2 regions of the Candidatus Merdisoma sp. HCP28S3_D10 genome follow, and region 2 is predicted to be linked to the other one. Evidence: predicted binding sites of a transcription regulator. Region 2 holds the regulator's gene; the other holds the start of a gene.
What was found. The regulator HrcA, encoded in region 2, represses chaperone genes, less so after heat shock. The targets are predictions, from matches to a motif close to TGTTAGCACTCNNNNNNNNNGAGTGCTAACA.

Region 1: a site for HrcA is predicted at 4,179-4,209, ahead of ACTNCH_RS06990 (Hsp20/alpha crystallin family protein). Genes of this name have one in related genera too.

What each region holds. Positions count from the first base shown of each region.
Region 1 is NZ_JBQHTG010000002.1:380,427-387,988, forward strand. It holds gene cysK (cysteine synthase A) at 1-821, opposite strand, end outside; gene ACTNCH_RS06970 (tRNA lysidine(34) synthetase) at 984-1,730, shown strand; gene dtd (D-aminoacyl-tRNA deacylase) at 1,794-2,231, opposite strand; gene ACTNCH_RS06980 (AAA family ATPase) at 2,249-2,887, opposite strand; gene ACTNCH_RS06985 (nitroreductase) at 2,958-3,479, opposite strand; gene ACTNCH_RS06990 (Hsp20/alpha crystallin family protein) at 3,624-4,085, opposite strand; gene ACTNCH_RS06995 (HD domain-containing protein) at 4,274-4,759, opposite strand; gene ACTNCH_RS07000 (Crp/Fnr family transcriptional regulator) at 4,829-5,521, opposite strand; gene ACTNCH_RS07005 (4Fe-4S binding protein) at 5,620-6,258, shown strand; gene hcp (hydroxylamine reductase) at 6,274-7,562, shown strand, end outside.
Region 2 is NZ_JBQHTG010000001.1:40,609-48,170, forward strand. It holds gene ACTNCH_RS00185 (hypothetical protein) at 1-122, shown strand, start outside; gene dnaJ (molecular chaperone DnaJ) at 201-1,367, opposite strand; gene dnaK (molecular chaperone DnaK) at 1,531-3,405, opposite strand; gene grpE (nucleotide exchange factor GrpE) at 3,451-4,044, opposite strand; gene hrcA (heat-inducible transcriptional repressor HrcA) at 4,075-5,109, opposite strand; gene clpB (ATP-dependent chaperone ClpB) at 5,468-7,562, shown strand, end outside.

The DNA of each region.
Region 1 (7,562 bases), on a different contig from region 2:
AATGCCGCGCCGGAGGAGATACCTACCAGAACGCCTTCCTTCTTTGCCAGAAGCTTTGCGGTTGTAAATGCGTCATCATTTTCAATCGGAAGAATCTCATCGTAAACCGTGGTGTTCAGCACCTCGGGAACAAAGCCTGCGCCGATACCCTGAATCTTATGAGGACCACTCTTTCCTTCGGAGAGAACCGGGCTGCTTGCGGGCTCTACAGCCACAATCTTCACATCCGGCTTCTGGGACTTCAGATATTCGCCTGTACCGGTCAGGGTTCCGCCTGTGCCGACGCCTGCTACAAAGATGTCGACTGCTCCATCGGTATCCTTCCAGATCTCCGGGCCGGTGGTTGCTTTATGTGCCGCCGGGTTTGCCGGATTTACGAACTGTCCCGGGATAAAGCTGTTCGGGATTTCCTTTGCCAGCTCTTCTGCCTTGGCGATAGCTCCCTTCATTCCCTTGGCTCCTTCGGTCAGAACCAACTCTGCGCCATATGCCTTCAGGATATTTCTACGCTCTACACTCATGGTATCCGGCATGGTCAGAATAATACGGTAGCCCTTGGCTGCTGCGATGGAGGCAAGTCCGATTCCTGTATTTCCGGAGGTTGGCTCAATGATTACAGAGCCTTCCTTTAATTTTCCCTTGGCTTCCGCGTCTTCAATCATAGCCTTCGCGATCCGATCCTTTACGCTTCCCGCCGGATTGAAGTACTCCAGCTTAACCAGGATCGTGGCTTTCAGGCCCAGCTCCTTTTCTACGTTCGTTACCTCTACCAGAGGTGTATTACCGATGAGTCCTAAGGTTCCCTTATAAATGTTTGCCATGGTTCTGTTCTCCTTTCAATCTCCTCATAGTATATTTTTGTATTCATATATTTCCTATCTGTTTAGTAGTATATATCTATCTTCTGAAATTGTCAATAGCTTTTTTTATTTTTTTCTGATAAACTAAGCAGGGAAACAATGACCGGAAAGGATAGAGAAAATATGAAATTACAGCAATTATTAAGTCAGGTTCGAAAAGCCATCGATACCTACCATATGATCGAGGACGGAGATCGCATTGCCATCGGCATCTCCGGCGGGAAGGACAGCCTGACCCTGCTCTATGCATTACATGGACTGCAGCGCTTTTATCAGAAAAAATTTGAAATTGAGGCCATCACTGTAGATCTGGGCTTTCCTGATTTTGACCTGAGCCCAATTCAGGCTCTTTGCGATGAGCTGGGCGTGCGATATACGATTGTAAAGACCGAGATCTATGATGTGGTGTTCCAGGTCCGGAAGGAAAGTAATCCCTGCGCCCTCTGTGCGAAAATGCGAAAAGGTGCCCTGAACGAAACCATTAAGAAGCTGGGCTGCAATAAAATTGCCTATGCCCATCATAAGGACGATGTGGTGGAAACCATGCTGCTCTCCCTTTTATATGAAGGACGCTTTCATTCCTTCGCTCCGGTAACCTATCTGGATCGGATGGATCTGACACTGATTCGCCCTCTCATCTATGTGGACGAGGCAGATGTCATTGGCTTCCGGAATAAATATCAGCTTCCGGTCTGCAAAAGTCCCTGTCCTGCAGACGGCCACACCCGGCGGGAATATGCCGGAAATCTGGTACAGCAGCTCTGCCATGAAAATCCGGGTTCTAAGGAACGAATGTTCCGGGCGGTCTTGGACGGGTTGTATCAGCCCTTTGAGGATGCGGAGTATGTGCGGAAGCTGAGCTGTTCCTGACACCAAAAATCGCCCGGGCCTGTCGGCCCGGGCGATTTTTCTGTTAGCTTCCTGTTTTATTGCTTATGATTCCAGAAGAATGGTAAATGGCCCGTCATTCAGAAGCTCTACCTTCATATCCGCGCCGAACTCTCCCCGTTCAACCACAGCAACTTCCTTTTTGCAGCTTTCAATGATATATTCGTAGAGCTCATTTGCCATATCCGGACCCGCCGCCTCTGTAAATCCCGGCCGGTTTCCATGTCTGCAGTCCGCGTACAGTGTAAACTGCGAAACCAGCAGAAGCTCTCCATTCACATCCTTCAGGGACTTATTGATCTTACCATTTTCGTCCGAAAAAATGCGCAAGCCGATCATTTTCTTCACCAGGCGGTCTGCGTCTTCTCTTGTATCTTCTTTTCCCACACCAATCAGAACCAGATAGCCCTGATTAATACGGCCGATGGGTTTCTCATGCACCGTCACCGATGCATGGGAAACCCGCTGTATTACAAACTTCATTTAAAATACGACTCCTGTCAGATTCTTTCGTGTTCCTTTTCCTTATAATTCACAAATTCGCGAATCATATGAATGGTCCCATCAATACCCAGGGTAGCTGTATTCAGGGACAAATCGTAACCTGCAGCTTCTCCCCATTTCTTGCTGGTATAATAATTGTAATAGCTTGCACGGCGCTTATCCGTCTTAATAATCAAGTCCTTGGCTTTGGCGTCTGTCAGATCGTGGCGTCTCGTAATTCGCACAATACGATCCTGAAGATCCGCATGCAGGAATACATTCACCACATTCGGGAACTCTGCCAGCGCATAGTCGGCGCAGCGTCCTACAATCACGCAGGGGCCTTCCTTGGCGATATTCTTAATCGCGTCAAACTGTGCCAGGAAAATTTTATGATTCAGAGGCATCTCCGAAAAGGAGGATGTGGTGTATCCCAGGGAATAGGTATCCATCACCAGGGAATAGAGAAAGCTGTTGGTCGGCTTTTCATCATGATTTTCAAAAATCTCCTGGCAGAGCCCGCTGTCCTTAGCCGCTCTCTCCAGCAATGCCTTGTCATAAAAGGGAACCTTCAATTCTTCCGCAAGCTGCTTTCCTATATCGTGACCGCCGCTTCCATACTGACGTCCAATGGTAATAATGGTGTTTGATGCCATATAATCCATCTCCCTTCTGTTTCTTCTTGACTATATTATACAACATTTTATAGGAAAAGGAAACCGGAAATTATTCTGCGTAATAGATATAAGAGGCTTTCCGTTCTTTTGGCTCTGCCAAAGCCGCAGCCGCATAACCCAGCACACAGTGGCAGATGCCCTCATAATCTCCTTCAATCCCGAGAGTTTTCAGAATTTTCTTACCTTCCTCGCTCTCGAATTCCTCTTTTGCCCGGTGAATCCAGCAGCTTCCAAGTCCCAGATCCGCAGCAGCCAGCATCAGATTGCCCATCACGAGGCTGCCGTCGTATACATGCGTCGGTTTATTCTTGTCCGCCAGCACCACCAGTACCACAGGAGCGCCATAGAACGGATCCGCTTTTGAACCCATAATCTCTGCGTTCATCTTTGAAAGCTTATCCCGCAGCTCCTTATTGGTTACGGCTATTATAATCGGGGACTGCATTCCCATTCCGGTCGGCGCCCAGGTGCCGGCCTCCAGTACTTTATCAAGCAGCTCCTTCGGAACCATATCCGGCTTAAAATTCCGGCAGCTTCTTCTCTCTTTGATGGTCTTTAATGTCTCAGCCATGATGTATCACTCCTCTCGTTTTCCCAATTATAGCATGACGGTATTGCTTTTGCACCCCATTTTCACATTTTTTCGCACCCTTTTTTACGACATCCTTCCATAAAAAGGAGCCCCGCCGCATCCGCGGCGAGGCTCCTCGCTCCATTATCCTTCGATGGAGATGTACTTTGACGTCTCAACTTCCGGTTTTTCTTCCTTCTTCGGGATGACCAGCTTCAGGATACCATGCTTAAACTCGCCCTTGATATCCTCCTGCTTTACGCCTTCGCCTACATAGAAGCTTCTCTGGCAAGATCCTGCGTAACGCTCCTTGCGGATGTACTTTGCAGTTTCCTTCTCTTGCTCATCTACGTCCAGGCCTCTTGCTGCGCTGATGGTCAGATAACCATTTTCCAGAGAAACCTTGATTTCGTCCTTCTTGAATCCCGGGAGATCCATCTCCAGCTCATATGCTTTATCGGTATCCTTGATATCCGTCTTCATCAGGTTCTTACCTCTGCGGCCATACAGCTTCTTTTCTAGCTTCTGCATGTCTCTGTCATCATAAAACGGAAACTCAAACAAATCATCAAAGAAATCTTTTCCAAATACACTCGGTGTTAACATAGCAAACGCTCCTTTTTTATGTCTCGTACAATAGGTCACTGTCTTGAGGTTCCATTTCCTTTTCCCTCTTGACAACTATGTTATAGCCCTTTTTGTTAGCACTGTCAAGAGGCGAGTGCTAATTATTTTGTGAAAAATTTGTGAACACTATAAGCTGTGCACGGCGTATCTCTAAAGCGATTGTCATGTCAAATATGAAACATCTCCCTGCAAATCATTTTTCCACATGCTGTTTTAAAAATATTATGATAGGCTTTTAAAGCTGCTTCTTTCGATAAGCCATCCTCCATGATGTTTACCAGAAAATCAGCCTCTACCAAGATCTGATAATCCATTTCATCAATATTATTATAGGTATGATGATGTGCAATCAAATATTGAACCCGATCAGATACATCTTGATCAAAACCCAATTCTCCAAGTAGCTTTTCTGCGATTGCAGGGCCTTCTTTTTCCTGTAACTTTCCATTGCAATTTCCATATTTTTCTTCACAGAAATGAATTCCAATATCATGTGTCAAAGCCGCCGCTTCAATGGTAAACAAACATTTTTTATCCACATTTTCCATTTCCGCTATCAATTTTGCATAACTATGCACTTTGCAAAAATGTTGAATTCTCTTTGCATCTCCTCGATATAATTCAATCATTGCCAAATGTAATTTATTTATCATTGAAAGCTTCCTCCTTTTTCACATATAACAGCCTTAAAATTAATCCTGTGTTTTCCATGATATAAGATATCACATTTTTATTCTTGTATCTACATCACCAGAAACATTCAATTCAAAGTGATTTCGATTTGTTTTTATAAAGCCTTCTTTTTGTAATTTTGATATTTCTGTAGACATTGCCGCCCGATCAATACAAAGATAATCCGCCAACTGCTGCCGGTCAAAAGGAATGTCAAAGGACAACGACGAATGTCTGGTGGATTCTGCTGACAGATAGGACAGTAGTTTATCCCTGGTCGTTCGCTTGCCAACATGCGTGATCTTATCGTTCAAGAGCAGTATCTTATTTGCCAGCACACTGACCAGGTTACGGATCAGCTTCTGATGATGTCCGCATGCAGTCGGGCAGGTAACCAGAAGCCTCTGGACATTTAACAGGATAATCTTACAATCCTCATCTGCTACCACACTGATATTCAGAACAGCACCCGGACTTGCTGCATAGGGCTCCCCAAAGAAATCACCGGCGTGACATTTTGACAGAATATTCCGATGTCCCCAAAGGTCTTCCTGTATCACAAGGACACAGCCCGATGCCACAAGTCCCATTACCTCGGTAGAATCCCCTGCTCTGAAAATATAAGAGTCTCGTTCTTTGGAAATGATTGTTGCATTTACACATTGCAGGATAGATAATATCTCGTTATCCGTAAGGCCTTTAAAAAATGGACTGTTTCTTAGAATGGGTAAATATTTTTTCAAAATCGCTCCTCCTGTTGGAAATCAAACATACAAGTTGTGTTTATTATACTATGATTCTACCAGAAACAAAAGTTAAATGCTATTGACGGAGGATATAAATGATAAGAAAGATTATCCGGATTGATAAAGACAAATGCAACGGCTGCGGTGTCTGTGCAGATGCCTGCCACGAAGGTGCCATTGATATCATTAACGGAAAAGCGGAATTGGTGAGAGAACATTTCTGTGACGGACTGGGCGACTGTCTTCCGGAATGTCCCACAGGTGCCATTTCATTTGAGGAAAGAGAAGCACCCGCATATGATGAAGAAGCCGTGAAAGAAGCACAGAAGAAACTATTTGTCAAAAATCAGGCAATGTCTGCACACTCGGTGCCAAAGCTTCAGAACTGGCCGGTACAGATTAAACTGGCTCCTGTTAATGCACCATATTTTAACGGTGCAAAGCTTTTAATCGCAGCTGATTGTACTGCTTACGCTTATGCCAGCTTTCATCAGGATTTTATTCGAAATAAGGTAACTTTAATTGGTTGTCCAAAATTAGATCAGGTGGATTATAGTGAGAAACTGACCGAGATTATTCAAAATAACAACATTCAAAGTGTGACAATTGTAAGAATGGAAGTTCCATGCTGTGGTGGACTGGAAATGGCAGCAAGAAAAGCCCTTCAAAGCAGTGGAAAATTTATACCATGGCAGGTTGTAACAATAAGTATTGATGGAAAAATATTAGAATAAAAGGAGAATACGAAAATGAATACAAAAATGTTTTGTTATCAGTGTGAACAGACAGTGGGATGTACCGGCTGTACAGGAAATGCCGGTGTCTGTGGGAAAAAAGCAGATACTGCCAGATTACAGGATGAACTGACCGGGGCGTTGATCGGTCTTGCAAGAGCAGTCGATGGCGCAGAAACTATTTCCAAAAGAACTTCACAAGTTATAATGGAAGGACTGTTTACTACCGTTACAAATGTGAGTTTTGATGATGCAGCGATTCAAAATATGATACAAAAAGTCAGAGCCGAGAAAGAAAGATTGGTTCCTGATTGCAGTAAATGTCAGTCATCATGCGGCAAAACAGACGAATACGATATGCAGCAGCTGTGGGATGCCGATGAAGATGTCCGCTCTTTGAAATCTCTTATTCTTTTCGGAATTCGTGGAATGGCAGCCTATGCCTATCATGCAAACGTTCTGAATTATGAAGATACCGAAGTGAATCGGTTCTTCTGCGAGGCATTATCTCAGATTGGTTATGAAGAAAGTGCGGACGCTCTGCTTCCTACTGTGCTGAAAGTAGGAGAAATCAATCTGAAGTGTATGGCACTCCTTGACAAGGCAAATACAGAAACTTACGGAACACCAGAACCGACTGCAGTTACTCTTACCGTAGAAAAAGGACCCTTTATTGTTGTGACCGGACATGATCTGAAGGATCTGCAGCTTTTACTTGAACAGACAGAGGGAAAAGGGATCAATGTCTATACCCACGGTGAAATGCTCCCTGCCCATGCTTATCCATTCTTAAAGAAATTCTCTCACTTAAAAGGGAATTTTGGAACTGCATGGCAGAATCAGCAGAAAGAGTTTGATCATCTTCCAGCTCCGATTCTTTACACTACCAACTGTCTGATGCCGCCCAAAAGCAGTTACGCTGACAGAGTATTTACAACAGAAGTAGTTGCTTTCCCAGGTGCTGTCCATATCGATGAGAAGAAAGATTTCACGCCGGTCATTGAAAAAGCATTGGAACTGGGTGGTTACAAAGAAGATCAGATACTCACAGGCATCAACGGCGGTACAAAAGTGACAACCGGTTTTGGTCATGCAGCCATCCTGTCCCATGCAGGAACTGTAGTTGAGGCAGTAAAAGCAGGTGCAATCCGCCATTTCTTCCTGGTTGCCGGCTGTGATGGAGCTAAACCAGGTCGAAACTATTACACAGAATTCGTGAAACAGACACCTTCTGACAGCATCATCCTCACTCTGGCTTGTGGCAAGTTCCGATTCAATGATCTCGATCTGGGCGAAATCGGTGG
Region 2 (7,562 bases):
GACAGGTGCCCCTGCGCATCCGGGAGCAGATTCTTGGGCAGCAAAACGCCCTGCAACTGAACCGCTGGTTTTCCCTGGCCCGGCAGGTCCGGTCCGTAGACGCCTTTATCAACCGGATGTAAGTGAATTCAACTGTGCGTAAGCGCAAAAAATGGGGCCGCATTCTTTTGCAGCCCCGTTTTTGCGCAGCGGACCGTACCCTACTCGTCCAGTGCTTCCTTCATTTTATCGAAAAAGCCCTTTTTCCCTTTTCCCGGCTTCTCCGGATTTTTACCATTTACAATATCATCATAAGCGCGCAGCGCCTCTTTTGCATCCTTACTCAGATCCGTCGGCACCTGAACCACCAGCGTTACATAGTGGTCGCCGCGGGTGCTCTTATTCCGCAGGGACGGAACGCCCTTACCCTTCAGACGCACTCTGGTATCCGTCTGGGTACCGGCCTTCACATCGTATTCCACTTCGCCGTCCACGGTCTTGATCCGTACCGTTCCGCCCAGAGCCGCCGTTGCAAAGCTAATGGGGGCTGTGGAATAGATATTCATGTCCTGACGCTGGAAAATCGGGTGGCGCGCCACGATTACTTCTACCAGCAGATCGCCTCTGGGGCCGCCGTTGACGCCCGGTTCTCCCCTTCCTCTCAGGCGGATGCTCTGTCCGTTATCGATACCGGCCGGTATCGATACGGAAATCTTCTTCTTGCTGGCAATGTAACCGGTTCCGTAGCAGTCCGGGCACTTTTCCTTGATGATTTTTCCTGTTCCGTTACAATCCGGACAGGGACGTACATTCTGCACCATTCCGAACATGGACTGCTGGGTGTAAACCACCTGGCCCTTGCCGCCGCATTTCGGACAGGTAACCGGCGAGGTACCCGGCTTCGCTCCGGTTCCGTGACAGCTGGTACACTCATCCTTCAAGGTCAGCTCAATCTCCTTCTCACAGCCGAAAACTGCTTCCTCAAAGGTGACGCGCACCTGGGTGCGAAGGTTTGCCCCCTGCATAGGCCCGTTGTTGGCGCGTCTGCCGCGGCCGCCTCCAAAGAGATCACCAAAGATATCCCCGAAGATATCTCCCATATCCGCTCCGTTGAAATCAAAACCGCCGAAGCCGCCTGCACCGCCGCCTGCGCCTCCCTCAAAGGCCGCATGGCCAAACTGATCATACTGGCGTCTCTTATCCGGATCACTTAAAACTGCATAAGCCTCGGAAGCCTCTTTGAATTTCACTTCTGCTTCTTTGTCGCCGGGGTTCATATCCGGGTGGTATTTTTTCGCCAGCTGACGGTATGCTTTTTTAATGGTCGCGTCATCGGCGTTCTTATCTACGCCCAGAACCTCGTAGTAATCTCTTTTCTGCTCTGCCATCTCTTCTATCTTCCTTTTTCTGATTTTTCTGCGCAAAATCCAAGGAAAGCAGCCGGAATCTGCTGCCCTCCTTGGACATCTGTGTTTATCTGTTTATTTGGAAACAGGTCTGTTGTAAAATATAACGCACATCATTTTCCGTGTCAAGACCTGTTCTTACGGCTTAGACCTCTCTGTAATCGCCGTCTACCACGTCGTCAGAAGCACCTGCTCCGGCACCGGTACCTGCGCCCATATCCGGGCCTGCCTGGCCTGCCGCACCCTGTGCTGCCTGTGCCTGCTCATATACCTTTGCAAATACCTTCTGTGCCGCGTTCATCAGCTTTTCCTTGCCATTCTTCAGCTCATCTAAGTCTGCGTCAGAAATATCAGTCTGATCCTTGGTTCTCTCCAGAACTGCCTTCAGGGAAGTAAGCTCTGCCTCTACTGCGGACTTGTCGGCCGGATCAACCTGTGCGCCAACCTCTTCCAGTGCCTTCTCGGTCTGGAATACCATGGAGTCCGCGTCGTTTCTCGCGTCAATGGCTTCCTTACGCTTCTTATCCTGAGCCTCGAACTCAGCAGCTTCCTTCACTGCCTTGTCGATGTCGCTGTCAGACATATTGGAGCCTGCGGTAATGGTGATATGCTGCTCCTTGCCGGTACCCAGATCCTTTGCGGATACATTTACGATACCGTTTGCGTCGATATCGAAGGTAACCTCAATCTGCGGAACACCACGTCTTGCGGGCGGGATTCCATCCAGACGGAACTGGCCGAGAGACTTGTTGTCCTTCGCGAACTGACGCTCACCCTGTACTACGTTGATATCTACGGCTGTCTGGTTGTCAGCTGCGGTAGAGAAGATCTGGCTCTTCTTGGTCGGGATGGTTGTGTTACGCTCAATCAGACGGGTTGCGATACCGCCCATGGTCTCGATGGACAGAGACAGCGGAGTAACATCCAGAAGAAGGATATCGCCTGCGCCTGCGTCGCCTGCCAGCTTACCACCCTGAATGGAAGCACCGATAGCTACGCACTCATCCGGATTCAGAGATTTGCTGGGCTCATGGCCGGTCAGCTGTTTTACCTTATCCTGTACAGCCGGAATACGTGTGGAACCGCCTACCAGCAGTACCTTACCAAGCTCGGAAGCTGTAATGCCTGCATCCTTCAGCGCTGCCTGAACCGGTCCTGTGGTACGCTCTACCAGATCATGGGTCAGCTCGTCGAATTTTGCTCTTGTCAGGTTCATATCGAAATGCTTCGGTCCCTCAGCGGTTGCTGTGATGAACGGAAGGTTGATGTTGGTTGTGGTTGCGCTGGAAAGCTCCTTCTTCGCCTTCTCTGCGGCCTCTTTCAGTCTCTGCATAGCCATCTTGTCACCGGACAGGTCTACACCCTCGGTGCGCTTGAACTCTGCAAGCATGTAATCTACAATCTTCTTATCGAAGTCGTCGCCGCCCAAACGGTTGTCGCCTGCGGTAGCCAGAACCTCGATAACGCCGTCACCGATCTCGATGATAGATACATCAAAGGTACCGCCGCCCAGGTCGTATACCATGATCTTCTGCTCTTTCTCATTGTCCAGGCCGTATGCCAGCGCTGCTGCGGTCGGCTCATTGATGATACGCTTTACGTCCAGACCCGCAATCTTACCTGCGTCCTTGGTTGCCTGTCTCTGTGCGTCGTTGAAGTATGCCGGTACGGTAATAACTGCCTCGGTAACCTTCTCGCCCAGATAGTTCTCTGCGTCTGCTTTCAACTTCTGCAGAATCATAGCGGAAATCTCCTGCGGAGTATACTGCTTTCCGTCAATGTCTACCTTGTAGTTGGTACCCATCTCTCTCTTAATAGAGGAAATGGTTTTCTCGGAGTTGGTAACTGCCTGACGCTTTGCCGGCTCGCCTACCAGTCTCTCGCCTGTCTTTGTAAATGCTACTACAGACGGTGTGGTTCTTGCTCCCTCTGTATTTGCTACTACTACGGGCTTTCCGCCCTCCATAACTGCTACGCAGCTGTTTGTTGTTCCTAAGTCGATACCAATAATCTTGCTCATAATAGAGACCTCCTCAATTTATTCTGATTGTAAAATGTTAATTTCTTAGTTCGCTACTTTTACCATGCTGTGACGGATAACGGTATCCTTGTACATATAACCCTTCAAGAATTCCTCGGCTACTACATTTTCACCCAACTCCTCGTCCTCCACATGCATCACTGCGTTGTGGTAATTCGGGTCGAATTCCTCACCCACCGCTTCAATGGGTTCAACACCCAGATCCGTCAGTGTAGTCATCAGCTGGTTGTATATCTTATCCATACCTACGATGACCGGATTTTCCTTCTGATCCTCGGGTACAGATGCAAGACCGCGTTCAAAGTTGTCTACCACCGGAAGGATTTTCTCAATCACATCTCTGGCTCCCACTTCATACATATGGGACTTTTCCTTCTCGGTTCTCTTCCGGAAGTTATCGAATTCTGCCATCTGGCGCTTGACACGATCCTCCAGCTCTTCGATCTTCTCTTCCATCTTGTCTTTTTTCTTTTTCTTCTTCAGCATCTCGGACTCCTCTCCGGATTCTGTTTCTTCCGGTTTCTCACCGCCGGTGCTTTCTTGTTCTTCGGAAGCTTCTTCTGCTTTTACAGTTTCTTCTTCCTTCGCTTCCTCATTCTGAAGCTCTTCTTTCTTCATTTCCTGTTCCACGGGTGTCGGCCCCTTTCTTTATTCCTTATTCTTATTATAGATTTCATCCAGCTGCTCGGTCAGGGTCTTCAGCGTCTTCAATACGTTTTCGTAATCCATCCGCTTGGGACCGATGATTCCGATGGTTCCCTGCAGACCCTCGCCCAACTCATAGGTGGCTGTCACCACGCTGCAGTCCTTCATGGACTGAATCGGCGTCTCCTGCCCGATGTACACCTGAATGCCCTTGTGGTCTTCATTTTCCAGTGTCTGTGTCACCAGATCGGTCAACTGCTGTTTTTCCTCAAAGGCGTTTATCAGTTCACTGGCCTTTCCGTTATCGGATAGCTCCGGATACCGGAAGATGTTGGTCGCTCCGGAGGTATATATCTCAACCTCGTCCTCCGAGTGGATAACCTCTGCCACCGCGTCAATGACGCTTCCCACCAGCTCGCTGTAAATGCCCGCCTCCTCCTTCAGGTTCTGTATCATGGCCAGATTGATTTCTTCTATGGATAAGCCATTCAGTACACTGTTCAGCAGGATATTCAGCTTCAGCACCGTTTCCTGGTCAAGCTCCTCCGTCACGTCAATCACCTTGTTGCGGACGATGTTGCCTTCTATCATAATCACCGCCAGAATCTGAGTGGCTGTGACCTTGGAGAGCTGGATAAATTTCAGCTTGTTCCTGTGATAGGTGGGCGCCGATACCATGGTGGCATAATTGGTATTGGCAGCCAGGACCTTCACGACCTGCTTCAATACCTGCTCCATTTTGTCGGTCCGCTCTATCATCAGATCCTTGAGCTCCTGTACTTCGTGGTTTTTTTCTTCCATGATATGGTCTACGTATAAGCGGTAGCCCTTATCGGAAGGAATTCGTCCTGCCGAGGTATGGGGCTGTACGATGTAGCCCATCTCTTCCAGGTCTGACATTTCGTTCCGTATGGTGGCGGAACTTAGATTTATATCTGAGTATTTGGAAATGGTTCTGGAACCTACCGGCTCGCCGGTCTCCATGTAGTTCCGGATGATGGCTTGCAGTATCTTCTGTTTTCTTTCGTCCAGCTCCATTTCATTCACCTCTTTGTTTTTACCTATTAGCACTCGGCCCTCTTGAGTGCTAACATTAAGATAGCACTCCCCTTGGGGTTTGTCAAGCGGGTTTATAGTTTTTTTAGAAATCTTTTTTTGCAAGAATTTTTTTCTTCCTTTCTATATAAGTAGTCTGACACTTTATAGATTTTTTATAAATTATTTTCAAAAAAGTACTTGACCTTTTCTTCGGACGGTGCTATAAATGGGTACAGAAAAAGAAAAAGGCCCTGTATCAGATATCTGTATGTATATTTGATGCCGGGACTTTCTTTTTTATATAAAAAACTTAGAAAACAATTTCTTTACCTATTATAAAGAAAGGGGAGTCAGATTTATGAACATCAGCAAATTTACACAGAAATCCATTCAAGCTGTAAACGACCTGGAAAAGCTGGCTTACGAATACGGCAATCAGGAGATTGAACAGGAACATCTTCTGATGAGTCTGCTCCGGCAGGAGGACAGTCTGATCCTGAAGCTTGTCGCTAAGATGGGCATCGACCAGAACCTGTTTCTGAACGGTGTGGAACAGACCTTAAATAAGAGAGTCAAGGTCTCCGGCGGACAGCCCTACGTGGGACAGTATTTGAATAAGGTACTGATCAGCGCCGAAGATGTGGCTAAACAGATGGGTGACGAATACGTTTCCGTAGAGCACCTGTTTCTGGCCATGTTAAATGATCCCAGCCCTTCCATGAAGGAGCTGTTCCGGGAGTACGGCATTACCAAGGATCGTTTCCTGCAGGCGCTGTCCTCTGTGCGGGGCAACCAGCGGGTGACCAGCGATAATCCGGAAGCTACCTATGATACTTTAAGCAAATATGGTTCTGACCTGGTGGAAAAAGCCCGGGATCAGAAGCTGGATCCGGTCATCGGCCGTGACGCGGAGATCCGGAATGTGATCCGTATCCTGTCCCGTAAGACCAAGAATAACCCGGTGCTCATCGGTGAACCCGGCGTCGGCAAGACCGCCGTTGTAGAGGGTCTGGCACAGCGTATCGTGCGGGGCGACGTACCAGAGGGTCTGAAGGACAAAAAGGTATTTTCCCTGGATATGGGCGCTCTGGTAGCCGGAGCCAAGTACCGCGGCGAGTTTGAGGAACGTCTGAAGGCTGTTCTGGAGGAAGTACGGAAAAGCGAGGGCAAAATTATCCTCTTTATCGACGAGCTGCACCTGATTGTAGGCGCAGGTAAGACAGACGGAGCCATGGACGCCGGCAATATGCTCAAACCCATGCTGGCCAGAGGCGAGCTCCACTGTATCGGAGCTACCACCCTGGACGAGTATCGTCAGTACATTGAAAAGGATCCGGCCCTGGAGCGTCGTTTCCAGCCGGTTATGGTAGATGAGCCCACCGTAGAGGATACCATTTCCATTCTGCGTGGCTTAAAGGAGCGCTACGAGGTATTCCATGGTGTGAAGATTACCGACGCCGCCCTGGTGGCAGCCGCTACCCTCTCCAACCGTTATATCTCCGACCGTTTCCTGCCGGACAAGGCCATTGACCTGGTGGACGAGGCCTGTGCTCTGATTAAGACGGAGCTGGATTCCATGCCGACCGAGCTTGACGAGCTGCGACGTAAGATTATGCAGCTGGAGATTGAGGAGGCAGCTCTGAAAAAGGAGACCGACCACTTAAGCCAGGAACGCCTGGAGCACTTACAGAAAGAGCTTGCGGAGCTGCGTGATCAGTTCAACAGCCAGAAGGCCCAGTGGGACAATGAGAAAAATTCCGTAGAGCGTCTGCAGAAGCTCCGTGAGGAGATTGAGGATATCAATAAGCAGATTCAGACGGCGCAGCAGAATTATGACCTGAATAAGGCCGCCGAATTACAGTACGGCAGGCTGCCTGCCCTGCAAAAGGAGCTTTCTGAGGAAGAAGAAAAGATCAGCCAAAAGGATCTGTCACTGGTTCACGAATCCGTAACGGAGGACGAAATCTCCCGTATCGTTTCCCGCTGGACCGGTATTCCGGTAGCCAAGCTGACCGAGAGCGAGCGGAATAAGACCCTGCACCTGGACGACGAGTTGCATAAGCGTGTCATCGGCCAGGACGAGGCGGTCACGCTGGTATCCGAGGCGATTATCCGTTCTAAGGCCGGTATCAAGGATCCGACCAAGCCCATCGGTTCGTTCCTGTTCCTGGGACCCACCGGTGTAGGTAAGACGGAGCTTGCCAAGGCGCTGGCAGCCAGCCTGTTCGACGATGAGTCCAACATGGTGCGGATCGATATGAGTGAGTACATGGAGAAATATTCCGTGTCCCGTCTCATCGGAGCTCCTCCCGGATATGTAGGCTACGACGAAGGCGGTCAGCTGACCGAGGCTGTACGGAGAAAGCCCTATTCGGTTGTCCTGTTTGACGAGATTGAAAAAGCCCATCCGGACGTATTCAACGTACTCTTACAGGTACTGGACGACGGACGTA